DNA from 3 places in the Vibrio sp. genome. Region 2 is predicted to be linked to each of the others. Evidence: predicted binding sites of a transcription regulator. Region 2 holds the regulator's gene; each other region holds the start of a gene.
What was found. Region 2 encodes PurR, which represses purine synthesis genes. Its sites were predicted from a motif close to TNANGNAAACGTTTNCNTNA; they were not measured.
Positions count from the first base shown of each region.

Region 1: a site for PurR is predicted at 2,235-2,254, ahead of AC4MRV_RS11995 (phosphoribosylaminoimidazolesuccinocarboxamide synthase). Genes of this name have one in related genera too.
Region 3: a site for PurR is predicted at 4,508-4,527, ahead of AC4MRV_RS11100 (NupC/NupG family nucleoside CNT transporter). Genes of this name have one in related genera too.

Region 1 is NZ_CFHWOM010000019.1:30,646-40,883, forward strand. Features, by position in the region: gene AC4MRV_RS11980 (DMT family transporter) at 1-683, opposite strand, end outside; gene AC4MRV_RS11985 (glycerophosphodiester phosphodiesterase) at 807-1,505, shown strand; gene AC4MRV_RS11990 (SulA-like leucine-rich domain-containing protein) at 1,751-2,146, shown strand; gene AC4MRV_RS11995 (phosphoribosylaminoimidazolesuccinocarboxamide synthase) at 2,350-3,453, shown strand; gene AC4MRV_RS12000 (LysR family transcriptional regulator) at 3,709-4,626, shown strand; gene AC4MRV_RS12005 (YjjW family glycine radical enzyme activase) at 4,623-5,489, opposite strand; gene AC4MRV_RS12010 (YjjI family glycine radical enzyme) at 5,499-7,040, opposite strand; gene AC4MRV_RS12015 (methyl-accepting chemotaxis protein) at 7,196-9,079, opposite strand; gene AC4MRV_RS12020 (hypothetical protein) at 9,247-9,546, opposite strand; gene gyrA (DNA topoisomerase (ATP-hydrolyzing) subunit A) at 9,730-10,238, opposite strand, start outside.
Region 2 is NZ_CFHWOM010000062.1:3,671-13,908, forward strand. Features, by position in the region: gene AC4MRV_RS19110 (GGDEF domain-containing protein) at 1-458, shown strand, start outside; gene glgC (glucose-1-phosphate adenylyltransferase) at 881-2,098, shown strand; gene glgA (glycogen synthase GlgA) at 2,088-3,548, shown strand; gene AC4MRV_RS19125 (alpha/beta fold hydrolase) at 3,714-4,517, shown strand; gene AC4MRV_RS19130 (putative signal transducing protein) at 4,514-4,819, opposite strand; gene AC4MRV_RS19135 (TVP38/TMEM64 family protein) at 4,816-5,511, opposite strand; gene AC4MRV_RS19140 (TfoX/Sxy family DNA transformation protein) at 5,674-6,267, opposite strand; cyclic di-GMP riboswitch class I at 6,469-6,554, opposite strand; gene purR (HTH-type transcriptional repressor PurR) at 6,697-7,704, opposite strand; gene torD (molecular chaperone TorD) at 7,919-8,566, opposite strand; gene torR (two-component system response regulator TorR) at 8,803-9,516, shown strand; gene elyC (envelope biogenesis factor ElyC) at 9,565-10,238, opposite strand, start outside.
Region 3 is NZ_CFHWOM010000016.1:29,155-39,392, forward strand. Features, by position in the region: gene minE (cell division topological specificity factor MinE) at 227-490, opposite strand; gene minD (septum site-determining protein MinD) at 497-1,309, opposite strand; gene minC (septum site-determining protein MinC) at 1,329-1,991, opposite strand; gene AC4MRV_RS11085 (YcgL domain-containing protein) at 2,154-2,441, shown strand; gene AC4MRV_RS11090 (lytic murein transglycosylase) at 2,482-3,453, shown strand; gene AC4MRV_RS11095 (LysR family transcriptional regulator) at 3,499-4,446, shown strand; gene AC4MRV_RS11100 (NupC/NupG family nucleoside CNT transporter) at 4,669-5,868, shown strand; gene folD (bifunctional methylenetetrahydrofolate dehydrogenase/methenyltetrahydrofolate cyclohydrolase FolD) at 5,952-6,812, opposite strand; tRNA gene AC4MRV_RS11110 (tRNA-Arg) at 7,014-7,090, shown strand; gene AC4MRV_RS11115 (HAD-IB family phosphatase) at 7,219-7,845, shown strand; gene AC4MRV_RS11120 (RDD family protein) at 7,975-8,454, shown strand; gene AC4MRV_RS11125 (DUF2913 family protein) at 8,613-9,221, shown strand; gene AC4MRV_RS11130 (methyl-accepting chemotaxis protein) at 9,273-10,238, opposite strand, start outside.

The DNA of each region.
Region 1 (10,238 bases), on a different contig from region 2:
AATGTTTGCATCACATAGCGAAGACTCGTCGCCAGAATGGCACTCGCAGCAAACCAACCCCATATCGAAGAATCAATACTTGTTGGAACGCTTTCTAACAATGCTGACGTAATCAACGCGATTAAGCCAGTTACAAACAATTGGATACACGTGAGCAGTAAAATTGGTAGCTTTTGCGCAAGCTTGCTATTGATGTTGAAGTGAAGAGCCAACATGCACGCATTAGCCAAAAACCATATTTGACCAGGCGCACTGTTCCAACCGCCTTTCAACGAAAGAAAAGCAAGGCCAGAAACAGCGATTGGCATTGCAAACCAAAACGCGCGTTTAGGGCGTTCCTTGAATAATACCCAAGCCACGATGGGAACAATAATCATCGATAAACTGACTATAAACGCCCCCTCTCCTAGCGTATCACTAATTGAAATAGCGTATACCCAAGCGAGCAATGCGAAGGCGAGCACTACACCACCACCTAATGCTTGACTAAGCTGAGTGAGCGTTAATTGTCTAAATGACTTATAGCACAGCGGCAATAAACAAATCGCAGCGACTAAAAATCGCAGACCGATAAACCCAAAAGGTGGTAAGCCTTGAATGGTTTCTTTAGAAAAGATCCAACCTAATCCAGCCAACATTGTCGTGGCGATCAGGATCCATGCAGCTTTACGTTCAGCGTTCAATATTAAATCTCTATAAGTATGTTTTTATAATATTGTTGTTTGCCGATAGTGGCAGATTTTTCTAGTGACAACCACCATTTAGAGCTAATCTAATCACCTATTATCTCGTATGATGTGAGACCCATGATTATAGTCGGACACCGCGGCATCGCGGGACACCAGCCAGAAAATACACGAGCCAGCATTGAAGCCGCTATCGAGTTGGGGCTAGAGTGGATTGAAGTCGATATTCAACCTAGCAAAGACGATGTTCTCGTTGTTTGCCATGACCATACCGTAGACCGTTGTAGTAATGGCATTGGGCGAGTCGATCAACTCTCGCTTGCAGAGCTAAAGCAACTAAATTTTGCGCATAATTACCCCACATGTAGTCATCAACCCATAATGACACTTCAAGAGTTGTTAGTGCTCGCAACTGAACATTCCGTCAGCCTCAACTTAGAGGTCAAAATTGACCGGCACGACCCTGAGCGTGTGACCCAGTTGGTCGCTAAGGAGTTAGAACGGAGTCAAATGCCCAAAGAAAAGATTCTGTTTTCGAGTTTTAACCACCAAGTGATTCGTCATCTTCGTAAACAGTTTCCTGTCCATGCGATCGCAGTTCTATCAGAGCGGCTAAGAAAAAAAGATCGCCAGTTGCTAGAAGAAGCTCAAGCTGTTGGCTGTAATTTAAACTATCTATGGACAAGTAAAAGACAAGTCGCCTCTTTGCAAAAACTTGGCTTTAAGGTTTGGTGCTATACAGTGAACAACCCAAATCGTTTGAAGCATCTGAATAACCTTGATGGCATCTTTAGCGATTATCCCGATCGCTTCTTATAGTCTCCACCCAGTGTTTATACAGTACTTTTCACAAACCACTGTATAAACACCTGTGCTGCTGCTCACAATTTCTAATACTAAGCCAACATTAACACCAAGAAACAAACCCCATAATATCAAAAACTTACACCAAAACTCTGGTAATTCATCTCTATTTTTTGCTTAAAAAGACAACAAAAAGACTTGATCACTAATTACAAACAAACTACTGTATAAGCATACAGCATGTATGGAAGGACAGTATTATGATTCAGTTTCAAACTCAAAATCGCTCAGTTTCTAAATTCAACGTTCTGGCTCAACCAACGCAACCGATGAACATTGATGATGCAACCCTTTACCGCTTAGCTGGTCTATCGAATCAGAAGCAGTGGATTTTGTTTACCGCTGAATGCCCTCGTCCTGACTTTGAGCAGTTCGCTTCATACAACGTTAGCTGTAAGAAGATCATTCAAATGAAAGCGTCTCAGACTCAATCTGAGGTCGAAATTGTTACTAAAGCAATAAAATCTGGCAATGCTAGTGCTGTTGTAGCTTCGACAAGTATCTCAGAACTCGATCAAGCGCTGCTTAGCGACCTAGCAACACAGTTTCAGTGTGCAGTCTTCTTTGTTGAGGGCAGATCATTCCAGTACCATTAATAAGCTCAACAATAACACTGTCTTTGGCCCCTCTCACTCGAGGGGCTTTTTATTTTTAATCCAGATATATCCCACCACACGAAACTTTTAAAGCAAACGTTTGCTTTTTATCTGGAAGCCTAGATTAGTTCTGGTATTATGCTCTGCAAATCGAAAGCAAATTACGTCTTTCACCCATTTTTGACAAAGATAGGAATGTCTAAATGAGTCTCGCAGATCAAGTTCTCGCCGTTAATGACGATCTTCCCATTCGCACGAATAAACCAGTCCACAGCGGAAAGGTTCGCTCGGTATACTGGTTAACTGAAGAAGACAGCAAGCGCCTTATTCAAGAAAAAGGCTATGATGTTGCTCCTGATGCCCCACTTGCAATCATGGTTATCAGTGACCGTATTTCGGCGTTTGACTGTATCTGGCATGCTGAAGGAGGTTTGCAAGGTGTACCAGGAAAAGGGGCCGCCTTGAATGCGATCTCTAATCACTGGTTTAGCCTATTTAAAGAAAATGGTTTGGCAGAAAGCCATATTCTGGACATTCCACATCCTCTGGTTTGGATCGTCCAGAAAGCAAAGCCAATTATGATCGAAGCGATTTGCCGCAAGTACATCACAGGTTCAATGTGGCGAGCTTACGAGAAAGGTGAACGCGAATTCTGCGGTATCGAATTACCAGAAGGCTTGGAAAGAGATAAAGCTCTCCCTGAACTTCTAATGACACCATCGACTAAAGGGATTCTCAAAGGTATTCCAGGAGTTCCAGAGGCAGACGACGTTAACATCACACGTAAAAACATTGAAGACAACTTCTCTGCATTTAATTTCTCGAAACAAGAAGACATCGCACTATATGAGAAGCTGCTTAACGATGGCTTTAGCGTGATTAGTGATGCGCTAGCGAAAGTAGAACAAATATTTGTTGATACCAAATTTGAATTTGGTTACGTAAGTGATGCGTCCGGCCACGAGAAGCTGATTTATATGGATGAAGTAGGCACCCCTGACTCTTCTCGTATTTGGGATATGAAAGAATATCAAGCGGGGAATATCGTCGAGAATTCTAAAGAAGGGTTCCGTCAATTCTTGCTAAACCACTTCCCTGATCCAGATATTTTGCTTAATAAAGAGCGTATGCCTGAGCGTGAAGCTTTAGCTCGTGATAACGCGCTACCACTTCAAGCATTAATGGACATCTCGACTACTTATACGGGTATTGCTGAGAAAATTACGGGCCAGCCAATTCATCTTAGCGATAATCCGAAGCAAGAGATTATCGACATTCTAGGCTCACAATATGGGTTGATTGACTAAGTACCCTTAAACGCCCTCTACTAGAGGGCGTTTTCATGTTTGTAAAACAGAACACCCTCGTTTGCTACCCTCTCAACTCACTTTCCCTCTTCTCCCTTTGTCAAAGATGCTATAGGTATACCGAGGTTCTTTGATTGCCCTCCATTACTTTCTATATTGGTTAACTTGGTAAGTTGAATTCTCGCGCGTTAATAACTGTCGTCAGCACTAATCATAGATATAATATCATCACCCAAGATTCGACAGTGTTTCACCATGGATTTTATAGCTCTATCCCGTATCAGCTTAAAGCATTTAACGGTTCTTCATGTGATGCTCTCAACCAATAGCGTAACTAGAACGGCAGATTACTTATGCGTGACCCCTTCTAGCGTTAGTAAAACCCTTTCTCAACTCAGAGAGCAGCTTAAAGATGAACTGTTTTATAGAGAAGGCAGCTTGCTATTGCCAACTTCGTACGCGTTAAGCATTGCTCCACAGATACACGGTATTTTGCAAAGTATGAACGGTATTCTTCACCAAGGAGAGTTCAACCCAAGAACGTATAGAGGCTCGATAGCTCTATCCATGCGCGAGAGCACTTTTGAACTATTTGCCGATAAAATTGATCAAATTTCGCAGCAATTGGAATCGGCGAAACCAATTCAACTTTACGCCAAAGAACAGATGAATTTTGATGCCTTAAGTCGCGGACAAGTCGACTTTATGCTGCTGCCTCACGATATCAGTCAACCACCCACTCGCAGTCGAGAGTTGATGTGGCAACAAATATTAGCCGATGAAATGGTCTGTTTGATGTCGCCTAATCATCCACTTGCTGCAGAAAATATGATTTCTATCGACGATTATTTGCGTTACCAACATATTGGCATCCAGGATAACGACTTGTCTGAGCCCTACTTTGAGCAAAACCTGACTCAGCAATATCGCTCTCGTAAGATCTCAATTACTGTTTCAGATTTTGGCTCAGGGGCCGTTTTGTGCCATCAATCCGAACGTCTTCTAACCTGCTCCAAAGCTTGGGCAGACAGAGCTTTCCAAGCGCAAGGACTCGTGCCAAAGGCACTGCCATTCGATTACGGTCAAGTCGGATATAGCCTAGTTTGGAATGAAGCTAGCTTAAATCACCCGGCTCTTCGATGGCTTCATCAACAATTACTAGAGGTTAATTAGGCATAGACGCTTGGTCGAGTAATGGTATTGGGAATTAACCCTTTCAAAGAATGGTAGAAAAGCTCCATTTGATCTTCTGTGCATTTGGGCCAATCCAGAGCTTGACCGATAACACCATGATGCTGAAAGGCATTGAGTCTAATAATAACGTTTTGGGGCAAGCGATTGATGAGCCTAGCCACATGCTCAACTTCCACATCTAGATCACTCTTACCCGGAATATGAAGTAGCCGCAACTCGTGGAGCTTATTACTTTCAGCAAGTAGATGAATGGAATTTATTACCTTATGGTTGTCTCTTCCAACCAGCCATTGATGAGTCTCACTCTGCCAGGATTTTAGGTCTATCATGGCGCCATCCAGGTAAGGAATCACGTTACGCCACCCCTGCTGAGATAAATATCCATTGCTATCAATAAAACAAGTGAGATGCGCTAGATCTGAATCGGCTTTGATACGTTGAAATAGCTGAATAATAAATGGTAGTTGTAAGGTTGCTTCGCCACCCGACACGGTTACACCACTAATAAAATAGTGTTGTTGCCTAACTCGTTCTAAGATTTGAGCAACGGTATAACGCATCACCTTAGGGCTCGAGCGATGACTGCATACATCGATGCATTGGTCGCAATGAGTGCAACTAGCCTCATCCCAGACAACGTTGCCACTTTCATTCACTGTTAAGGCCTGAGTTGGACATCCCGCCACACACTCTCCACAGTGATTACAATGATTGATCGTATGGGGGTTGTGGCAGGAAACGCAGTTGAAATTACACCCTTGAAGAAAGATGACCAGGCGATTGCCCGGCCCATCTACACAGGAAAAATTGAGTATTCGACTCACGAACGCACTTTTTTCCATTACGCTGCCTTACTTATAAACTGGCTTAGATTCCATGCTCACAACTCTTGGCGTCCTATTTAAGATACCGGTATTATTCGCAGCTTCCGCACCTAGAAAGGTTGTATTCTTACGCGATCCTTCAGCCTTAAACTTCTCGATATCAGATAGCTTTATCATGTAACCCGTAACCCGAACGAGATCATTCGATGCAACATTTGCGGTAAACTCGCGATACCCAAGAGCGAGTGCACCTTTACACAAATTGAACATTGCTTCAGGGTTAGACTTAACCGTCTCATCTATGGTCAGAATATCGCTGATGCCTGATGTGTAGTATTTATGCTGCTGAGCAGTTGCTTGAACATATGCCACTGGATCTGGCTCTGTACCGTAAGGGATGCGTATTCCCGGAGTGACGCCATCATCAAGACTAATCCCCCCCTGAGCATGCAGTAGCGCTTTGCCTTCTAATCCGTATTTTACAGGGCTCGTATCAACTAAATGCGCTAACTTCTCTGAAATCGCCAAAGCTAACCTGTTTGCTTTATCGCTATGCCCGTACATATCGTTACAGCCTTCTTTTTCAAGCAAAATATTCACAGCTTCTGCCATTCCAAAAATACCGTACATTGGGGCAAAACGGCTTTCTTCAATCAATCCTTCAGTCGTTAAAAAGCCTTTAAAGAAGTTAGACTTTTCATGAAGGTGACCACTTCTGGCGTCCATCAATGCAATCATTAAATGGCTGTAAGAAGGAAGAATATAATCAATAAAATCCGTGCTGTCTTTTGCAAGTAGAGCAACTTCTTTAAGATTCATTCTGACGAGTGTGTTTGATCCACCAGCTAATGGTAGTGAGTTGTAACAGCTCACAATACCAAACTGTTTATCACCATAAGCAGCAGCGTGCATCGGATAGTTAGCAATGTGTGGCTTACTGCACTCACATATATTACTGGTTGCTTGTCTGAGTAAATCATCTGGCGTGACCGCCGGGTCATACATAAAGGTAAGATTTGGAGCGATTTGTTTTAGTTCAGCATCCACTTTTAGAATGGTACGACAAATGACGTTATCCTTGGGGCCAATATTAACGTGCATAAAGGCATCAGGCAGTGTGCGATCAAGCATAATCCAAAATCGTTTGAGCTTTACGTAAATCTGCTGCTCTGTAAGATCACCAACATAAGGAAGAAGCACATCATCGAGCTGGCCAAGGTAGACAGGGATATTTGTAACTGAAGGAACATGATGATAAATAATTGTCAGTAGATTCAACGCATCATCAAAATCTTGGGCAGGATCGACCTCGAGATACTCAGAGCCTTGATTAAGGAACTTTGCATAATCAGGTAACACGTAGCGAGGCTTAAACGGCGCATGCCCTTCAAACATATCGCAAAGTATTCCTTGCTTCATAGCCGAAGAAACCACATCAGACACCTCCATATATGGAAGGTTAGCTTCAGCTTCTAATGCAAGAAACTGGTTCTTCTGCTTCGGGTTTAAGTTCGTGTCAGTAACGATTTCTTGGACACGTTGTTGGAATGCGTTCAGTGTAGTTTGCATAGCATAGAATCCTTATTGTTTATATGGATTCTATCGACACTCAAGCCATTTCCACAATTGAAATTAAAGCAACCCAACATTTCCAAACTGGAAATTAACTAATAAATAAAAGCCCAGCTTTTAGGCTGGGCTGTAACTAAAAGAATCTCAAGCGCTTATAGTTTGAAGCGATTGATCTCTTGCTCCAATTCGTGCGATAACTCCGAAAGCTGTGCTGCTTGGGATGCCGCATCGTGGGCTTCATCGGCAAGATCGTTTGATACATCACGGATACCTACCGTGTTACGAGTAATTTCCGACGTAACAGATGCTTGTTCTTCTGCGGCAGATGCGATTTGAGTCGCCATATCACTAATCCGTTCTACCGCAGTCTGGATTTGAGTTAGGCTTACCGCTGCTGAGTCCGCATCACCCACACTGGTGTTAGCTAGCTGACGGCTATCGCCCATGATGCCAACAGCTTTACCTGTTGTTCCTTGCAGCGTTTCTATCATCTGTTGGATTTCTTTCGTCGAAGCGTGAGTGCGTTGACTCAAAACACGAACTTCATCCGCCACCACGGCAAAACCGCGACCTTGCTCTCCTGCACGAGCGGCTTCAATTGCGGCGTTAAGTGCAAGTAAGTTAGTTTGTTCCGCGATATCTTGGATGGTAGATAGAATTGTGCTGATGCTGTTGCCATGCGCTTCAAGCTCTTGAATAACTTCAGTCGCGACCTGAACTTCTTGAGCAAGATTTTGAATAGAGCTCTGAGTTTGTACAACTTGCTGGCCACCATGCACACATGCTGAAACTGCTTCAGAAGAATTTTGAGCAGTATGATCTGCGTTACCGGCAATCTCTTGAGTAGCTGCTGCCATCTCGTTGATTGCTGTTGCTACCATATTGATTTCATCTTGCTGGTGACGAATACGAGCACTACGCTCTTCAGCATGTTGTGCAGTCTGCTTTGCTTGCTCAGACAATGACGCTGATACAAGGCTAAGCTTAGATACCATGGTATGCATGTTACCAACAAAAGTGTTGAAGTTTGATGCTAGCTGACCAACTTCATCGTCACTACGTGGCTCAAGGCGTTGAGTCAAATCGCCTTCTCCTGAAGCAATCTCTTCGAGAGCTTTAGATACTCGACCCAAGTCGCGGAACAAGAAGCTAACTAGCCAAGAGACAACCATCACAACAATCAGAGTGATAACAATAGCGGTAATAATCAGGTCACGCAGTAGTTCTGTGTGAGCAGCTTCTTCCGTCGCTCTGTCCATTTCAATGGCGAAGATCCACTGAGTACCTGGAACTTGCTTGAAGAAGTAGAGTTTCTCAGCGCCATTACGCTCGATGATTTCTATTGAACCAGTACTAGCAGCATCTTCGATTGCTCGAAGTGTAAATTTATTAGATAGCGTATTTACCGGTTTTAGCGTCAAGTTTTTATTTGGATGCGCAAGGAAAGTTCCATCTTGGGTATCTATCAACATCGCATATGCATTGTCGCCAGCGTCCAAGTTAATGACATCGTTGATTAGCTGATCGATGAGAACATCAGCGCCCACGATACCTACAAATTTACCGTTGCGACGGACTGGTTCTGCAATTGTTACAAGCAGAGCATTGGTAATCGCATCTTGATAAGCAGTTGTAATGATTTGTTTGCCAGCAGCATTAGCATCCTTATACCAAGGACGCGTGCGAGGATCATAATCGGCACGATTACGTTCAGGGTGCGAACGGTACATTCCCCCTTCTGGCGTGCCAAGGAAGATGTCGTCAAATCCACCAGCCTTACGAGACTGCTGCAAGTATGGCACGACGTCCGCTTCTTGGCTGTAGTCATTAAATGCTGTAGAGATTTGCTTTCGAATAGTAATCCAATCAGAAATACCTTCTGAAGCAGCTGTCGCTAAGCTTTCTGCACGGGCGTATACGCCATTACGAGTTTGTTGGAAAAGTTGGTCTGCAGATAGCCAAGTTAGCGCAGTTGCCATTAGCACCACAGCTAATAGGCTCGCGCCAATCAATTTTTGTTTTAGTGACAATTTCATGGTTGAGTTTTCGCCTGGAACAGTAGGAAAGTTGCGAATACTAACGATATTTCAGCCAAGATGCACGAACAATCATCAACCAAACAATATACTATAAGCCTTTGAATTGATTACATAAAATTGACGTCATTAATTTGGCTGAGCTTTACATAAAGTCAACATAATCTTCACCTATTATCCACCTCGATTTTATGTGGACTTACCGATACTTCGTTAGGGTATCCATGCTCACTGTAGTACTTGTCCAATAACTCTTTCCCATAAATAACTTCAGTCTGCATATGCATCACTAGCAGGAAAGCAGCCAATGCCAAACAGATAAGATTAAACTTTTTGGTGATTCTTGCGCGCTTGGTCGGTGAGTAGATAGCGATTTGAAGAGCGACCAAAACAAATGGATAGAATATAAGGACGGCAAGCAAGCCTCCAAGATAATTCGATATCGCCATTGGGGTATCAAAGCCCATAAACCTACTCCATATTTAGGATGGTTGGACCACTATAAGCTAAGGCCAACAGTAAGGCAGTTTTTAGTCTGTAGATTTGAGAGTCGTAATGCAACTATCTGAAAGCACGGGTTTATTTGTATTATTATTAAGGCAAAAAAAAGCCGGGCGTTAGCCCGGCTTAATACAATTGGTTCTCAAAAGTTACTCTTCTGAGTCATTCTCATCAGTTGATGCTTGAGTGGTCTCAGTCGCTTCTTCAGTCTTAGCTTCCGCATCAGCCGCTTCTTCACCTTCCGGTAGTTCCACTTCTTCTACTTCATCAATACGCTGAAGGCCAACAACATTCTCATCCTCTGCAGTACGGATAAGTGTAACGCCTTGTGTGTTACGACCCACTTGGCTAACTTCCGCAACTCGAGTACGAACCAGAGTACCAGCGTCGGTGATCATCATCATCTCGTCGCCTTCTTCCACTTGTACCGCACCTACAACAGGGCCATTTCGTTCAGAAACTTTGATCGATACAACACCTTGTGTTGCACGGCCTTTCGTTGGGTATTCTGCAAGCTCAGTACGTTTACCGTAACCATTTTGCGTCACTGTCAGAATGTCACCTTCGTTTGAAGGTACGATCAGTGACACGACTTGGTCGTCTTCTGCTAGCTTCATACCACGAACACCTGCCGCTGTACGACCCATAGCACGTACTT
Region 2 (10,238 bases):
AAGGTTTAGAAAACGAACTATCGATGGAACTCGCTAGGACCCGAAGAGAGCAAACATCATTTGGCTTAATCTGGATTGATTTGGGTTTGAATGATGGCAGCGAACTAGAAACCAATTCAGAAGCGTTTGAACAAGTATTAAACAAAGCAGGTAAAGGGATAGGCAAGGCAATAAGGCTTTATGATAGAGCTTCTCGGTGGGAAGATGATGAGTTTTTAGTTTTAGTCAGAGCGAAGCACGCATGTAATCTAGAGATTCTTGCTCAGAGAATTAAATCCTGCATTTACTCTGAAATCGACTCTGAACAGGATCAAATACAGTTTCCGCGTCTATCAGAGTTAGCAATTGGTGGAGCCATGATTTGCCCAGGACTAACAAAAAAAGACGCGCTAGCAATGGCCGACAGAGCTTTGTATATTGCCAAGGAGCAAGGCGGGGACAAAATATATATTTATTGATGCGATAAAGAAGTAAACCAAATTGCATAACAGCCTTCCAATCAATCCTTTCTGATCAGATATTTAGCTTATCTATCTTTAAAAAATTCGAGTTACAGCTCAATAAATAATGAGAGTATCACTAACTTGTAGTTATTCTGTTACAGAGATGTGTGACGACTCCGATATTGTGTGAGCCAACCCAGAGTGATGGAAAGTAATCAATGTGCGCTTGTTGGTACAGCATATTTTAAATTGTAATCTTCCTGAAATACGATAACTTATAATAAACCTCTTGCACACCTGTTGTGGAAGGATAACTAGCAACGTTAGGTTGTTAGAGCTGAATCTGTATATAAGCAGATCGGCTCTATGGAAATGAGATAAGCCCCCCAAATAAAACTATATGCTTATCCACAAAACAATAATATGGAGAGAATTAAATGGCTGGTGTTTTAGGAATGATCCTTGCTGGTGGAGAAGGCTCGCGTTTGCGTCCGTTGACCGAGTCTCGTAGTAAACCTTCGGTACCTTTTGGCGGAAGTTACCGATTGATAGATTTTGCGTTGAATAATTTTGTTAACGCGGATTTGATGAGAATTTATGTTCTGACGCAGTTTAAGTCACAGTCTTTATTCCACCACTTGAAAAAAGGTTGGAATATTAACGGTATAACAGATCGTTTTATCGACCCTATCCCTGCACAGATGCGTACGGGCAAGCGTTGGTATGAAGGCACCGCAGACGCCATCTACCAAAACTTACGCTTTATGGAATTAGCTGAACCAGACCAAGTGTGCATCTTCGGCTCTGATCATATTTACAAAATGGATATCAAGCAGATGCTGGATTTCCATAAAGAGAAAGAAGCTGCGCTTACGGTATCAGCTCTGCGTATGCCATTGTCGGAAGCTTCACAGTTTGGAGTGATTGAGGTTGATGCGGAAGGTCGCATGATAGGCTTCCAAGAAAAACCGGAAAACCCTAAATCAATTCCTGGTGATCCTGAACACGCTTTGGTTTCAATGGGTAATTACGTGTTTGAAGCGCAGACACTTTTTGCTGAACTCATCGAAGACGCAGATAACCCAGAATCCTCTCATGATTTTGGTAAAGACATCATTCCTAAGATGTTCCCACGTGGAGATGTGTATGTTTATGACTTCAGCACTAACCGTATTACTGGTGAGAAAGAAGAAGTTTACTGGCGTGATGTAGGTACCATCGATGCCTACTGGCAGGCGCACATGGATCTACTAGAAAAAGATGCGGCTTTCTCGTTGTACAATCGTAAATGGCCACTTCACACATACTACCCACCATTACCACCTGCCACGTTTACCGATTCAGTCAACGGTCGCGTACAGATTATTGATAGCTTGGTATGTAACGGCAGCTATGTTCGCGGCTCTCGTATTGAAAAGAGTGTGCTTGGTTTCCGCAGTAATATTGCATCTGCATGTGATATTAGCGAAAGTATCCTTTTGGGCGATGTCAAAGTTGGCGAAGGCTGCGTATTGCGTCGAGTAATTGTGGATAAGGATGCGGATATTGCGCCAGGCACACAAATTGGTGTCAATCTCACGGAAGACAAGAAGCACTTCCACGTATCCGATGATGGAATTGTCGTTATTCCTAAAGGAGCGCGTGTTGGCTACTAAGAATTTATCTATTCTATTTGTAGCATCGGAAGTCGAAGGATTGATAAAAAGTGGTGGCTTGGCAGATGTTGCCAAGGCACTGCCTGAAGCTCTCCATGAACTTAACCAAGATGTTCGGTTAACTCTCCCTGCCTACCGAAAGGTGGCAGGTATTGAATCTGCTCCAGTGTTACTAGAGACGCAGCTAGAGCTCTGGCCTCACACCGCCTACAAGGTTCGCGAATTAACGATTGCTGGCGTTACAGCCTATGCAATTGACTGTCCCAAGTATTTCGACCGACCTGAAATGTACGCGGAAAACAATCAGGCGTACAGTGACAATGGTGAACGATTCGCATTTTTTAGTGCAGCGTGTTTAGACATGCTTCAGAAGCTAGATTTCCAGCCTCATGTCATTCATGCGAATGACTGGCACACTGGATTAGTCCCGTTTTTGCTTAAGCATCGCTACAACTCATGTCCATTTTTTTCAGACACTAAGAGTATATTGTCTATACATAATGCGGTCTTTAAAGGTGTGTTCAGCTATGACGAGCTACAGTGCTTACCAGAGTTCCATGCTCGCTATGCTCCTGATGCTGCTGTTAGCCCTTCACATGTCACTATGCTTAAAGCGGGTGTACTTAACGCAGATAAGATTAATGCAGTAAGCCCTAGCTATGCTGAAGAGCTTAAAACCGAACTAGGCAGTCACGGAATGGCAGCCGAATTCCAAAGTCGTGCGAAAGACCTTGTCGGCATATTAAATGGTTGTGACTACTCTTCTTGGAACCCAGAAACGGATCCGTATTTACCGACGAATTTTCGAGCCAATCGCCAAAGTATGGTGAGAGGGAAGAAAGCGTGTAAACGAAACTTGCAAGAGAAGGTAGGACTAGCGGTAAAAGAGACTGCGATGTATGGCATGGTGTGCCGTTTGACTAATCAGAAAGGGGTGCATTACCTGCTTCCGATTCTTTCTCAGTTTCTGAAGCATGATGTTCAACTTGTTATCGTTGGTACAGGCGATCCTGTTCTGGCGTCTAGATTGAAAGAGGTGGAAGCGTTATACAGCGACAAGTTTAAGTTTGTTGAAGCGTACGACAATGGCTTGGCGCATCTCGTTGAAGCTGGCTCCGATTTCTTTTTGATGCCATCTGAATTTGAACCATGTGGTCTAAACCAGATATACAGCATGGCTTATGGCACACTACCTATCGTACGTGGTGTAGGTGGACTTAAAGACAGCGTGAGCGATTACGATGTTGACCCAAATATCGCCACAGGGTTTGTTTTCGACGAGCCAGAGCCAGTGGCTCTGCTTCTGACATTGCAACGTTCACTGTTGCTTTATGCCCAACAACCTAACGAGGTGAAACGAGTTCAATTGTATGCGATGAGTCAAAACTTCTGCTGGAGTAAAGCGGCGGATGAGTATCTATCGCTGTACCACAGTGCGTTGAATGCATAAATAATATACGGTTGAAATGAGGCGTCTTATGACGCCTTTTTTGTATTTTTCTAGTTTTGGACAAGATAAGTTACACGAATTGACATAAGCTGAATTAAAATTGCATCACTTTATGCTAATCTTCGGTTTTCAAAACTCCTTGGCAAAGATAGACAAAACAAAAATATGAGCTCAGAAATGCTGTTTCACAAAACATTTGAACATCCAACGAGTAAAGAGTGGGTGGTGTTTGTGCATGGTGCTGGAGGGAGTTCATCTATCTGGTTTAAACAAATCAAAGCTTATAAGCAGCATTTTAATTTGTTGTTGATTGATTTGAGAGGACACGGAAAATCTAACCAACTGCTTAAAGAATTGATGGCAAATCGATATACCTTTAAAGCGGTAACGCAAGATATCCTCAAAGTGCTGGACCATTTGAAAATCAGGTCTGCTCATTTTGTTGGCATGTCTCTGGGAACCATTATTGTCCGTAATATTGCTGAGTTAGCCTCAGACCGCGTTAAATCAATGGTTCTTGGCGGAGCTGTAACGCGCCTGAACACTCGTTCTCAAGTTTTGGTGAGGTTAGGTAACTTGTGTAAGCACATAGTCCCTTACATGTGGTTATACAGCTTGTTTGCTTATATCGTCATGCCTCAACGAACTCAGAAAGAGTCACGTCACTTGTTTATCCGCGAAGCAAAGAAACTTTGTCAGAAAGAGTTTAAGCGCTGGTTCATCCTGACTGCGGAAGTGAACCCTTTAATGAAATACTTTAAGGATCGTGAACTGCCAATCCCGACTCTCTATTTAATGGGGGAAAGGGACTATATGTTTATAAAGCCTGTAAAAGAAATGGTCGCAGTACATAGTAGAAGTAAGCTATTAGAAATTCCGGATTGCGGCCACGTTTGTAATGTAGAGCGCCCAGATGAATTTAATCAGCACTCAATAGAGTTCATCCAGCAACAAATCCAAACTGCTTAATCGGCGGCTGTCCCGCATTGCCAGCACACACCAAATTGTGACTCATTCATTTCACCGCATTTGACACATAGCCACTCAACACCCGCATCTGACTGCTTAAACTGCTCTATGATTTTAAGCGCTTCAGTTTGTTTATCCGCTTGTAACAGCCAAACATACGGCTCACTATTTTCTCCAAAAGGCACTTCGCCTTGTAAGCCAAAGATACCTTCTCCGCGAACCTCACAATTAATACCTTGGGACCTGAGAAGCTCACAGACTATGTGAGCTTCGGGTGGGTTACTAGCAGAGTAAACCTTCATGATGTAGAGCCATTTTGTGCTGCAGGAGAAGACTTTATCTTAGCCATTACCCATTTGGCTATGACAGGGAATAGGCCCAGCAGAGCAAAAGAAGCTAACACTGATGGAGAGACAATACCCGATAAGCTCTCAATCTGAGCGAGCTGAGTACCCGCATTAAGGTATACAGCAGTACCAGGTAACATACCCAATTGACTCACCACATAGAAACGAGCGACAGAGATTGGTGTCAGTCCCATTAGCAAGTTAATTAGGAAAAATGGGAAGACAGGGATTAGCCTTAGAGAAAAGAGATAAAATGCACCGTCACGCTCCACACCTTGATTGATCGCATTTAACTTATCCCCGAATTTGTCTTGTACCCAGTCTCGTAGCAAGAAGCGACTACTAAGGAAAGCAAGAGTAGCACCAATAGTGCTGGCAAAAGAAACAAGCAGCAAGCTCGTCCAAAAGCCAAACAAGGCGGCACCGAGTAAAGTCACAACCGCAGCCCCAGGGATAGAAAAGGCTGTAATCGCGATATAAGCGACGAAGTAAGTCAGTGCAGCAAAGATAAAATTCTCATTAATGTAGTCAGCTAGCGCTAGTTGCTGTGCTTTGGCATTCTCAAGTGTTAAATATTGGCCAAAGTTCATCGCTAAAAACACGATAAGAGTGACCAGTACTATGCCAATGATCAATTTTTTGTTCATAACAGCGTCCTTATACAATCTGCGCTCAAGGTAACTTGTGCCCTATAGTTACATACTTAAGTAAGTATAGGGAATCATTGATATAGGGAATAAGAACGAGTCATGAAGCAGAAAATTTCCATCAAAAGTAAAAAAGCCAGCATTATGCTGGCTTTTTATCAATCAGTTGGAGAGTTTGCTAAGTAACTCTTGTCGACGAGTTTGAGGTATTACTGACCAGTGCGTACCTTTTATTGCACCTTCTAGCGCCCAAAGTAACTCAACACTGACTTCTGCTGAATGAGAAGACTGAATAGCCTTATAAGCATTGACTGCGCCCGCTTCTTCCAAGGATTCAACGTCGTCAATCCCTGCCTTTTTCAGCATTCTTTCCGTTGCTAATCGCAAGTTAGGTAAATCTTTCAAGCGGTTAGGCTTAGCTTTTGATTGTATCTTTTTCTCTTCTTTTGCCGCTTTTAAAGCTTGTTTAGCAAGCGCTAATGTTCGTTCGGTGTCAGAAGAAAGATCATCAGTTAATGCAAAATATTTGGTTACGACGGGGAAACCGCGTTTTTTATAAACGTATGGTTCCAGCGCAAGGGTTTTAAACTGCTGTGTAAGCTGTTCATCAGCGCGCACGTGCAGTCTGTCATTTACCACCAAGGCAAACATCGTTTCATCTGCGAAAATGCCGAAGCCGCCAAACATTGAACGAGACTTAATTTGACCAAGTTGCTCAAACAGTCTCATTGAGTCTTTTAGTATTGGTTTATCCATGCTGTAATTTCTCGGTGTATATGTATACGCCACCAATTCAGGTCCGAGAGAGTAGCAAAATAATGCAGAAATTTTGTCAGTAAGGTGTCATACAAGAAAACACTTCGTAAAATATCGACGAATTCCATGTCTAGTGCTGTTACGTGTTAAGACGCGTCTAGATTACGAGAAATCTTATTGTACTAGTTTTGCATATTTGCCATCGGCAACCCCGCTGCCTTGTACTAATGACTTAAGGCCGGTGGCTTTGCGTCCCATCCTTTCGGAATGGTTTGCCCTGTTCGTGGCATTAATCGAACTATTTAAGAATAAATAATATTTGAGGTAAGTATCACACTTGGAGTGACTAAATGTGATCTTGGTTCAGTAAATTGATGGGGGTTATGCGTTTGGCTAATCAATAATCATATTGCCAAACGCATATCGTTATTACTTGTTAAGGTTGCGAACCGTACAACGCTCAACAATTTCTGGGTGCATTTCAAAAACGCGTTTTTCGTGTTCTTTGTCCTTTATGCGCTCTAGCAGAATTTCAAACGCATTTTTACCAACACGACGTTTTGGCTGGTGAACTGTTGTTAGTGGTGGAGAGAAGTATTCCGCTAACTCAATATTGTCATAGCCAATGATCGACATGTCTTCAGGAATTTGGATACCTTTCTGCTGTAGGCGGCTCATCAAACCAAGAGCCATAGTGTCATTGAAACAGAATACTGCAGTAGGGCGCTTGTCCATTGCGACGATCTTGTCAGCAGCTAGTACGGCTGTATCACATTCAAAGTTACCTTCGAGGATCCAGTCTTCGTTGACATTGAGTTCGGCCTCTTGCATTGCGCGTCGGTATCCCGCGATACGTTCTTGGCACGCTGCTTTTTCGAAGTGACCACTTAAACAAGCGATGTCACTATGCCCGCGTTCAATAAGGTATTTCGTTGCTAGGTAGCCACCTTCTTCGGAGTTATCGATGATCTTGTCTGCTTGGGAGCTCTCTGGGCCCCAATCCATAACCACTTTTGGAATATCTTTGTGGCGATCAAGCATTTCACTTAACTCTTCAGTTAAGTCAGAACACATAACCAAGATACCATCTACACGCTTTTCAGCTAACATGCGGATGTAATCACGTTGCTTCTCGTAAATACCACCGGTATTACATAGGATCAAAGTATAACCTTGACGGTAACAGTAGCTCTCTACACCATCGATAACTTCAGAAAAGAAAAGGTTGGTTGATTGAGTAACTAACATACCGATGGTACGAGTGCTGTTACATTTCAAGCTACGAGCAACAGCACTTGGTGCGTAATTCAGTTCCTGTACTGCTTCCATGACCTTTTCTTGGGTCGCTTCTGCAACAAAACGTGTTTTATTAATTACGTGAGATACCGTTGTCGTTGACACGCCGGCTAAGCGCGCTACGTCTTTTATAGTGGCCATAAGGTTCTGTCCTGTCGATGACTGCCACGGAACAATATTCCTAAGTTTAGGATAATCTGGCAGAAAGTATCAGAAACACAAAAACCGCTGTTAATTAGCGGTTTGTATTTATTAAATTCATTTTTATCGTTTGCGGTCACGATTCTAGACCGCAAACTGGAGAAGCGCAAATAAAAAGGCTTTTGTTACCGCTTAGGGTCACAAAAAGTAAGGTTTATTCACCTTTTAAGTAGCTCGAGTCGAGCTCTAAGAATGCGACCATCAAGTTCGCGATAGCAGAATAGAAACCAAATTCGTCAATGTTTTTACATTTCGCAGCAAATTGTGGTGTCCAACTTAGTAGGTGATCGCAGATAAATGCATCTTGTGCGGCCAACGCTTCTTCCATTGCACTTTCTTGCTCCAACTCGTTAGAGCGGATGATTAGGTTACCTAAAAAATCAAGCTCGATGGCAATATGGTCTGCGGGCTCATTAAGGTTCTCATCTACCTGCACTCCATATTGTTGGAGCAGCGCTTCAATTTCTCTCGCCGGTTCATCATTCAAGAGACCTGACTTACCGATGTACATTGAAGCGTAAGGCAAAGCTGAGTCTCTATCCGATTTAAGGAACAAATCACAAAAATCTGCTGATAGCTCTAGCTGAGCATCCTCTCGGTCCATTAGGCGGTTCAAAGCGTCAATGACGTCAGAAACGGCAGGTTTTAGTGCTTCGTTCTCACCCAAACCAGTCAGAAATGAGCGAATTTCTGCAGAGTGATACTGATCTAAAGCTTCCTGAGTCAGTTCTTTTGCCATCAGGCTAGAGAGCCACCAGTAGATCTCGGCGCGTTTTTCATTAAATGCTTTAATTTCTTGCATTAGGTTTAACTCCTAAAATAACTGCGGATAGTTTACCCAATAAAAATGAACAGCGGTAACACTGGTTGTGACGAAATAAATGTAAATGTGGAAAAAAGTTAACCGATAGCCTAGGTTTGTCTTGAATCAATAAAAAATCATCTTTCTTGGTTTTAAAGTAACAAATACTAGAAATGTTACTGATTATGAATAGAATACTGGTTAAAACGATGACCAATGTAAAATAAGTGGTGTAAATGAGCTATCACGTATTAGTTGTAGAAGATGACGCAGTAACTCGTAGCAAGCTAGTTGGTTACTTTCAAAATGAAGGTTACCACGTAAGTGAAGCAGAAAGCGGCGAGCAGATGCGTGATTCACTACAGAACAATGCGATAGATCTAGTGATGTTAGATATCAATCTGCCTGGAGAAGATGGATTGATGTTAACACGCGAGCTTCGCAGTCAATCAGACATTGGGATTATCCTGGTAACAGGACGCACGGATAGCATTGATAAAATCGTCGGCCTTGAAATGGGTGCAGATGATTATGTAACTAAGCCTTTTGAGCTTCGTGAACTTTTAGTGCGCGTCAAAAACTTGTTATGGCGTATTTCTGCAGCTCGCAATTCAGCAGGTGTTGGAGAAACGGATAAGCAAGACAGCAACACAGTACGTTTTGGTGAATGGACGTTTGATGTTCAACGTCGAGCACTAAGCCGTGCCGGCGAGCCTGTAAAATTGACTAAGGCAGAATACGAACTGCTAGTTGCTCTATCTTCATACCCGAACCAGGTACTGAGCCGTGAGCGTATTCTTAACATGATAAGCCACAGAGTCGATGCACCAAATGACCGCACTATCGACGTTCTTATTCGCCGTATGCGTGCGAAAATGGAGTTTGATCCAAAGAACCCACAGATTTTCGTGACGGTTCATGGTGAAGGCTACATGTTTGCTGGGGATTGATATTCGTCAGATATAAAAAAACCGAGGCATGCCTCGGTTTTTTTATATCTATAGTTGGCTGTTAGAAGCTTCTAAAGATTTTTCTTCATAGTCAGAAGCCCAATCTCTAAGGGTTTGCCACATTCGCCCGAGTGTTTCATGCCAATAACGCTCGGTTTGCTCTAGGTAAACCGCTTTTGGTGTGAACTTAGCCCAAGCTTGAGTAACGTTCTCATGTGCTAGGTAATTAGTTGGAGCAGGATAAGGTTTTAAGCCTGCAGAGTGAAATTCATTCAGAGCTCGCTTCATGTGACTTGCTGATGTCACCACCACCAACTTTTTGTGTTTGACAAATGCAGCAGCTTGTCTCGCTTCTTCCCATGTATCTTTTGCTGTTTCTAGTAGAACAATATCTGACTTAGAGACGCCCAAAGCGAGTGCGACTTTAGCCATCATTCGTGCATTACTCGTTTCAGAGCCACCAGAGTAACCGGACAAAATAAGTTTAGAACCCGGGTAGATGCGCATAATACGAATACCCTCTGCTAAGCGCATTAACCCAGTCCGGCTTAACTCTGAAGTCGGCGGGATTTTGTCATCAACGACATGGCCACTGCCTAGCACCATGACATAGTCAATAGATTCATCTACGGGGAAAAACGCAGAGTACTGGCGTTCAAGTGGCATGAGTAATCGAGAAGAAACAGGCTGAAACGCGATCAGGAATATGCCAATAAATGAGA
Region 3 (10,238 bases), on a different contig from region 2:
CCCAAGTGCGCTGGTGTTTTATCGCTAGTGTAGGGGCTTTGTTACACAATGATTTCAGGAGTTATTTATTGCCCATAGAAGCCAGAGCTAGAAGTATACTGGAGATACAGTAGAACAGCGGTTGTTAAGTTAAATACGTTTACAGCTGACGTTGATGATGGTGATTAAACCAATAAATAAAAAAGGCCGATGTAGTCACATCGGCCTTTATGGTTATGTTATCTAACTATTTTTCGTCTTCTGGTAGCTTAACGTTTAATTCAAGAACAGAGATGTCATCATCTTTGTGTTCAAAAGAGAGATCAACCATCGAAGGATCAATGGCGACATACTTACTGATCACTTTAAGAATATCTTCTTTAAGCTGCGGTAAGTATGAAGGTGCTGGATCGCCCTGGCTTCGACGCTCTGCAACGATAATTTGCAGGCGTTCTTTGGCTAAGTTTGCAGAGTTCTTTTTCTGCGGGCGGAAAAACTCAAGTAATGACATGCCGATTTAGCCTCCGAATAGACGTTTAAAGATTCCTTTCTTCTGTTCGGTCAGGAAGCGGAAATCCACTTGCTGACCCAGCAGTCGCTCTACCGCATCATCGTAAGCCATTCCCGCATCTGATTGCTCGTCGAAGATAACTGGAACGCCTTTGTTAGACGCATTTAGAACGGCTTGGCTCTCTGGAATAACTCCTAGCAAACCAATGTGCAGAATCTCCTCTACATCTTCAACACTGAGCATTTCACCTTGAGTGACACGCGCAGGGTTATAACGTGTAAGCAGAAGATGTTGCTTCACTGGTTCTAAACCTTCTTCGGCACGGCGAGACTTAGAGTCAAGAATACCGAGAATGCGATCAGAATCGCGTACAGAAGAAACTTCAGGGTTTGTTGTTACGATAGCTTCATCTGCAAAGTATAGTGCCATTAGTGCACCTTGCTCGATGCCCGCTGGTGAATCACAGATAACGAAATCGAACCCCATTTCGTCGAGTTCATCTAGAACACGGCGCACACCTTCTTTGGTCAGTGCGTCTTTATCACGTGTTTGAGAAGCAGGAAGAATGAATAAATTCTCGGTACGCTTATCTTTAATCATCGCTTGGTTTAGTGTTGCTTCACCATTAATGACATTGACGAAGTCGTAGACTACTCGACGCTCGCAACCCATGATTAAGTCGAGGTTACGTAGACCAATATCAAAATCGATAACTGCTGTTTTTTTACCTTTCATCGCTAAACCTGAAGCGATAGCAGCGCTTGATGTAGTTTTACCTACACCGCCCTTGCCTGACGTTACAACAATAATGCGTGCCATTATGTGTTCCTTATAAATCTTAAATTGTTAATAACTCGAATTGTAGCGAGTCATCATCCAAACTAAACATAACTTTTTGTTGCCAGTATTCTTCCGAAAATTGTTCGGTTAACCAGTAATGACCCGCGATAGACATGAGTTCAGCGTTGAGCTTATTGCAGATGATTACCGCATCTTTGTTACCACTTGCACCTGCAATGGCACGACCACGTAGGGTTCCATGAATATGAATAGAACCATCTGCAATGACCTCAGCACCTTCGCTGACATGATTAAGTACCACTAAGTCACAATCTTTAGCATAAATTTGCTGGCCTGAACGCACTGGAGAGCGAACTATTTTCGTTGGCGCAAGCTTAGCTGGTGCCTGACTAGGAGACTTGCTCGCCGACATGATGGCAAATGAAGCCTCACTGGCTAAATTTTGCGTGCGTTTGTCTTTACAGCCAGCAACACCGACGGGAATCATTCCCGCAGCAGAAACTCCGTGCTTCAATGCATGAAAGTCTATATCACCATCCACCTTTGCAATGTTGATGACAACAGGGGCATTGGCAAAAAAGGCGGGAGCCTGTTCGACTTTATCATTGAGAAATTTGACCGTTTTTTCCACGTTATTGTCACTAAGGTGCAAAACGGACAATGTGAAACTACTGCCTTTTAGGTCTGGTGAATGTGACATCTTTTACTTACAACCTCGTAAGGGCGTTGCCTGAGACTAGGGTTGTCATGTTATATTCCCACAATAAGCACAGCAAGTTATCTTGCGCTCAATTGAGTGTTTTGCTCTCAAAAATAACGAAACATTGACGTTCATTGAATAGAAACGGACAAAAGGCTTCCCATGCTTTGTGCAATTTACAAAAGTTCTAAAAAAGAAGGCGCTTACCTCTACATTCCGAAGAAGGACGATTTTTCACAAGTTCCTGACACATTGATGCAGATGTTTGGCAAACCTATTATGGTAATGGTCATCAAATTGGATGGCCGACAATTGGCCTCGGTAGATATTGAGAAGGTGAAAAAGTCACTTGATGAAGAAGGCTTCTTCCTCCAACTTCCACCTCCACCGAAAAACTTGTTAGATGAATACAAAGAGCAGAAGAAAGCTCGCCAGCAGTCCGAAGAATAATAAGACACGGACTTGCGATACTTTGCTCAAGGAGGGCAATGTGAAAAAATTATTGTCAGTCGTACTAGGTGCAACCATTGCAAGTTCTGTTTGGGCAAATGAACAGAGCTTTGAGCAATACGTTGATGGGTTGAAACAAGAGGCGAGAGATAAGGGCATCTCAGAACAGGTTATCTCGGCCGCTTTTGCTGATGTGACATACAAGCCACGCGCGGTAAAAGCGGATCGCAATCAGCCTGAGAAAAAGCTAACTCTTGATGAATACATTCCTCGCGCTGTGCCTGATTGGAAAGTAAAGCAAGCTAAAGAGCTGTATGACAAGCACTATGATGAGCTTTCTCGTATTGGGGAAGAATATGGTGTCCAGCCACGGTTCATTGTCGCTCTTTGGGGCGTAGAGAGTAATTTCGGCCGCTTTACTGGTAATTACAGCGTTATTGATGCGCTTTCCACCATGGCATATGACGGGCGTCGTGAAGCGTTCTTCCGCAAAGAAGCAATGGCGGCGCTGCAGATTCTTGAAGAAGGCCATATTCCAGTTGAAGATTTTAAAGGATCATGGGCTGGGGCGATGGGGCAGTGTCAGTTTATGCCAAGTTCCTTCTTGTCTTTTGCCGCGGATGGAAACGGTGATGGCAAAAAGGACATATGGACCAGTGAAGCCGATGTATTTGCGTCTGCCGCCAACTACCTAAGTCAATCGGGATGGGGTGATAAATACACTTGGGGTCGCCAAGTTAAACTCCCTAACGGTTTTGATACGAGTATCCAAGGTCGCAGTGAAGAGAAAGGGAAGTATCTTCAGGATTGGAGCAAGCTAGGCGTGACTCGTTACGATGGTCGTCCATTGCCAAAACTTGATGAAGACATTAAGGCTTGGTTGATCGCCCCGGATGATGCGAATGGGCGAGTTTACTTGGTATACAATAACTACAATGTATTGATGAAGTGGAACCGCTCTTACTACTTCGCTCTGGCGGTAAGCCATTTGGCCGACAGAATCGTACTATGATTTGTTAAAGGAGCTCTGCGGAGCTCTTTTTTGTTAGGAGTTTCCGTGTTATCTGATCGCGCTTCTCAAATGGTGGTCTTTGCCACTTTACTTACTCACAAAAACTTTACTGCTGCTGCACGCAATTTAGGAGTGTCGGTTTCTCATGTGAGTAAGCAACTAGCACAACTTGAGGAATCGTTAGGGGTTAAGTTAGTCCAGAGGACAACTCGTACATTTACGCCGACAGAAGCAGGCGAACATTATTTTCACCATTGCCAAAAGCTAGTTCAAACTATTGAAGAAGCGCAGAGGGAAATCGAAAGCCAGCGCGATGAAGTGGCCGGGCTAATTAAGATTGGGCTTTCCCAATCTTTCGGCACTTTGCACATTTTACCTGCTATCGATGAACTACGAGTACGTTATCCTAACCTGCAAGTAGAAATGCATTTGTTTGACTATCGAGTTGATATGTTGCAAGAGGGGCTAGACCTATGGATCACCAACAATGAAACTCTGCCTGAAGGCTATGTGGCTCAGCGACTCGCTGACAGTAAGTTTGTGGTTGCCGCGTCTCCAGATTACTTAGTGAAACACAGCACACCTCTTCATCCTAATGACCTGGCGCAGCATAACTGTCTTATTTATCGGAGTTGGGAGCGTGATTACACAAGTTGGGCGTTTTCTAGACCGCATGAGCAGTTAAACGTAAAAGTTTCGGGTAATTACTCTGTGGATTTGGCGGAAGCGGTGCGAGACGCAGCCGTCGCTGGGTGGGGGATCGCCTATTTGGCGACATATCTTATTCGTGATGAATTTAAAACTGGGAAGCTCATTCAGCTCTTGCCAGACTGGCAACCGAGCCAAGATATGCCCTTTTATGCGGTGTATCCAAGTCGACGATATCTGCCTATTAAGACAGCTGCCGTGATTGATTTTATTAAGCAGAAAATTGGTTCACCTTGTCACTGGGACAGACGGTTAGCGCCACACTTACGTGGATTTAAATTGTAAATGTGAGTCGCCAAATTGTTTCTATTCTTACAAACATCTTTTCCTGATGGAAAAGATGCGAAAGAGCAAACGTTTATATTTAATCAAAACAAACAGTTATTAGAGTGATGGTTAATTGTACTAACGAAAGTACACTCCATTAACAACTGTGATTTGCATCTCGTTTTTATCTGAATATTATCCGACGCCATTCTTGTTCCCCCCATTTTGTCGGATCTTCTTATGAACTCAATCCTAGGTATTGTGGCCATTCTGTTTTTAGCTTGGCTACTTTCTACAAACAGAAAAAGTATCAATGTAAAAACGGTATCGTTAGCATTTGCATTGCAGATCTCTTTTGCGCTTTTGGTTCTCTACGTACCAGCGGGTAAAGATGTCCTGAACAGTGTCACTGGCGCTGTCTCAAACCTTATCAATTATGGTCAGGAGGGTATTGCTTTCCTTTTCGGTGGGTTAGCAACGGGCGGCTTTACGTTCGCTATTAACGTGCTTGGTATCATCATTTTCTTCTCTGCGCTGATTTCAGGCCTTTACCATATTGGTGTTATGCCAAAGGTGATTAATTTGATTGGTGGGGGGCTCCAGAAGCTACTTGGTATTGGCCGAGCGGAATCGCTTTCTGCTACAGCGAACATTTTTGTCGGCATGATTGAAGCGCCTTTGGTTGTAAAACCATACCTAAAGCACATGACTGATTCTCAATTTTTTGCTGTTATGGTGGGTGGTCTTGCATCCGTAGCTGGTGGCACATTGGTGGGCTACGCGTCATTAGGTGTGGACCTGAATTTCCTAATTGCGGCTGCGTTTATGTCTGCCCCTGCTGGTTTGCTGATGGCGAAAATCATGGTGCCAGAAACAGAAGCTATTGATGCTGAGACTGAACTCGACAATGTTGAAATGCCACGTGCCACCAACGTAGTTGAAGCTATGGCGGATGGGGCGATGTCTGGTTTGCGCATCGCAGTGGCTGTGGGTGCAACACTATTAGCGTTTGTTAGTGTGATTGCGATGCTAAACGGTATGCTAGGTTGGCTAGGCAGCTTAATGGGTACAGAGCTTAGCTTTGAACTTATTCTAGGGTATCTGTTTGCGCCTGTTGCATGGTTGCTCGGTATTCCTTGGTCTGAAGCGATTACTGCAGGTTCACTGATCGGTAACAAGATTGTTGTGAACGAATTTGTCGCATTTATCCAGTTAACAGAAGTGAAAGCGCAGCTAAGTGCGCACTCTCAAGCAATCGTGACGTTTGCACTGTGCGGTTTTGCTAACATCTCTACCATGGCAATGTTGATTGGTGGTTTAGGTAGCGTGGTACCAGAGAAGCGCCCATTCATTTCGAAATTTGGTTTCCGCGCAATTGCCGCAGGTGTCATGGCGAACTTAATGAGCGCATCAATTGCAGGTGTCATTCTAAGCCTGTAATCACTCCAACTCGCTCAAAAACAAAAGGGTTGATGTTATTGAACATCAACCCTTTCTATTTCTCTGAGGTGGTGTTTAAAGCTCTACTTTTTAGTGTGGAACTGTTCACACGCTAGCATGGTATTTTCAATAAGACTAGCAACGGTCATTGGACCAACACCGCCTGGTACTGGAGTAATAAAGCTCGCATTTTCTCTTGCTTTATCGTATTCAACATCGCCAACTAGTTTGCCTGATTCTAGACGGTTGATGCCAACATCGACCACCACGGCTCCTTTCTTGACCCAATCGCCAGGAATAAAGTTAGGTTTGCCAACGGCGACCACGACGACATCAGCTTGACGGACGTGCCCTTCAAGATCTTTGGTAAAGCGGTGACAAGTTGTCGTTGTGCAGCCTGCTAAAAGCAGTTCTAGTGTCATTGGTCGACCAACAATATTTGATGCTCCAACAACAACCGCATGCTTTCCTCGTAGCTCAATATTGTAACGGTCTAGTAGGGTAATAATCCCTTTCGGCGTACAAGAGCGTAACTTAGGGATGCGTTGTGCTAAACGTCCAACATTATAAGGATGGAAGCCATCTACGTCTTTCTCTGGATGAATGCGTTCCAACACGTGAGTAGCATCAATGCCTGCTGGAAGAGGTAGTTGAACTAGAATACCATCAATTTCAGCATCAACATTTAACTCATCAATAAGGGCTAGGAGTTCTTCTTCCGAAGAGGTTGCCGGAAGGTCGAATGACTTAGAGACAAATCCAACTTCTTCACAAGCGCGGCGTTTACTGCCCACGTACACTTGAGATGCTGGGTCTTCACCAACCAGTACTACTGCCAGACCAGGTGCACGCAGGCCGGCTTCTACGCGAGCCTTAACTCGAGCAGCAACTTCTGATCGAACAGTTTGGGAAATAAGCGTTCCATCGATATTTTGAGCAGTCATGACTTTCCTTCAATTAGAATGGCGAATAATTTGCAGCGCATTGTCGCAAATTATTTGATGAACATCTATAAGCAAACGTTTGCTTCGTGGTAATTTTAATCAATTGATGTGTTGGTGTCCTTTTTTTGTTCATTCAGATCATATTGTTACGAAAAGCCCTTGTTTTAAGAAATCGAACTCGTATAATCCTTTCCCTGTAGCGCGCCCTTAGCTCAGCTGGATAGAGCACGTCCCTTCTAAGGATGTGGTCATAGGTTCGAATCCTATAGGGCGTGCCATTTATTTAAAGACCCCGATAACTCCTCGAGTTGTCGGGGTTTTTGCGTTTTAGGTTGTGGCGTCTTTAGTGGTATATAGGTAATTTGGTGAATCTTGTTTGGATTTTAGGCATGGAAGGCTGCGGCAGATGAAGAATTTAGCCCTATTTGATTTTGACGGAACAATAACGACAGAAGATACATTTACAAAATTTCTGTTCTATTCGACGCCTAAACTTAGGTTATATCTAGGGTTGCTTATCGTATGGCCTGTCATTTTGTTGTACAAAGTTGGCTGGCTGCCGGCTTGCCGAACCCGACCTATTTTATCCTTTGTCGCTTTTTGGCGACGAGATGTTCAAATCGTAGAACAGCTTGCTCAGCAATTCTCTTCCACCTATTTGCCGACAGTGATAAGAGAAGTCGCTCAAAGGCGCTTGGAGCTGCATAAACAGTGTGGTGACGACATATATTTAGTGTCAGCAGGACTCAATCTCTATTTACAGTTTTGGTGCCAATCGCAAGGCATCGAGCTGGTATGCAGTACGTTAGAGCAAAAACAAGGACGTTTTACTGGGCGTTATCAAAATGGGGATTGTAGCCACGAGCATAAAGTGCGCTTGCTGACTCGTCGAGTAGATACGTCATCATACGTAAAAATCTATGCATATGGGGATACGCTTGAGGATTTACCAATGCTTCGACTTGCTCATGACGCTTATCTAGACTGGCGACCACTAAAGGAAATAGACGGCCATTCAATAAAGGCTTCTTAACTTCGCAAATAGTTTCCATAGCTTTCATTCCTATGTCGTATTTGTCGAATCGTTACAATAAAAGACTTAATTTGGTTCATTGTTCCGTCAAAATGCTCTGAGACGATTGATTGTAAGGTATGAAGTATTATGGAACAGCAACACGTTAGCGTAGAGTATCAAACGCAATTAGCAGGTCGAGGAGCACGATTGGTAGCCTCTCTGATCGACTCTTTGATTTTGGCTATTTTTATTCTCCCTTTAATGTATTTCACAGGGGGCTTTAGCGGTTTGATGCAAAGCCCACCAGTAGAGCCAAGTTTGGGATATTTGTTGGTTATAGGATTTGTTAATTTTGTATTGTTTGGAGCGATCAACCGAACACTTCTACGTGACAAGGGGCAAACGATAGGTAAGAAGGTGATGAAAATTCGCATTCAAGGCCTTGATGGTAAGACGCCTCGTCTTACTGAGTTGCTTTTCAAGCGTTACGCCTATTACTTCTTAATTGGCTATGTACCTGTCGTGGGTGGTTTTATTAGCATTCTTGGAGTCTTGTTCATTTTTGGCAAAAGCAGGCGATGTGTGCACGATTTTATTGCTTCGACTCAAGTTGTTCGCGCGACATAGGCTATTAGTCTGACTCAATAAAAAGCAGCGTTTACTAACGCTGCTTTTATGTTTGTGCTTTGTTTCTGTACATACGCAACGGTTTTCGGTAGCATGTCGCTCCTTCTTTGAACTCCGATTCAATCAGGTTAGTTTCCAGTTCTTTGTATTTAGGCACCATGCGCAGTATTCATACCAAAATCAAACCCGAATTTGAGCCTTTGTTGTCAGAGTTAGCATTACACGCTCTGCTACATTTGCATACCAATTATTCGGGCAAGCTTTTGGGATACAAATCGCGCAGTGATATCAATGACATCATTTCCCACTGGCTGAACAAAGCATCGAACAGTAAAAAATATAAGCCTTTCAAGAAAAAAATACGTTCTCTTGTTACTCATGCACGCTCACAGCGCCTTGATATGGAATCTATGCTTGAGAACTTATTACCACCTCAAGGTGGGGATGAACTGCCTCATTTGGATAGTTTCTTGCTGCTTATCAATATGCTTGAGAAAGAGCTAAATACCACGGTGCTGGTTTCAAGTCCTGAGTCTGTTGATCTTAAGTTCAATCCCAAGGGATGTTTGCTCTGTGTCCTGTCGCAAGATCTCAATGCACACTTTAGTGAACGAAATCGTCTTGTCGCCGATATTTCGATGCTGTTTCGTGGCACTAACGGAGAAAAGCACGCATTTCTACGAACTATTTACTCCTCTTCAATCTTTGAACATAAAGTTGAATTTGAAGATGGGGAGTTTATTAGAGTTTCTCTATTGCTACGTTGATCTTGTAGACAAAGGGTAGCGATTAACTACCCTTGATATGATTTTGTAGGCTTATGCTAGCTTAAACTTTTGTAGCTGCTGGCTCACTTGCTCTACCTCCAGCCTGTAGCTACTTACTATATTGTCCATGTTGCTCGCTAACTCTCCAGTATGTAGCGCAATTTCCGCTAGTACATCGACATCTTTATCAACATCTTCACTGGCTTTCGATTGCTCGATAGTCGAGTTTGCTATGCTGGTAATATGTTCGTTGACCGTCTCAATTAAGTGCTCAAGCTCCGAAATACTGTCATTCACCCCGGAAACAGATTCAAAGGTAGAGTCCGTGGCTTCTCTGCTCTTATTCATGTTGCTTACAGCGGTTTGAGTATTATTCGTGATATTACTTAGCAGTTGGGAGATGTGCTCTGTCGCTTCTTTACTGCGCTGTGCAAGGTCGCGAACTTCAGAAGACACTACCGCAAAGCCTCTCCCGTGTTCGCCAGCGCGAGCAGCTTCGATCGCTGCGTTGAGAGCAAGTAGGTTAGTTTGCTCGGAAATACCGTTAATGGTGTCGACGATTTTGCTCACACTCAATGCGTCTTGTTCGAGTTTTTCCATGCATGTTTGTGTCTGTTCTATTTGCGATACTAACGCTTCCACTATTTTATAGGAATGTTGACTTTGCGACTGACAGTTAAGAACTTTGTTTGTCATTTGCTCGGTCTCTTGCAACGCGCGTTCAGATGAGGAGGCTATTTCCAGGCTGGATTGAGAAAGCTCGGTCATTGCGGTTGCGATGTTGTTACACTTATCATTCGTCGCCTTACTACTTTCACCTAAATCACCAGCTCCTTTTACGATGTGTTCTAAACGTTCATTACTGTGATCGTTGGTATCTCTGATATTAGAGAGTAGATCGTTGATGCTTGTTGTCAGCCCATTCACACTCTGAGAAATATGGCTCAATTCGTTGTTGCCCTCTGACGGTAACTGAATGCTCAAGTTTTTATCTGATGACATGGTCGCTAGGCTACC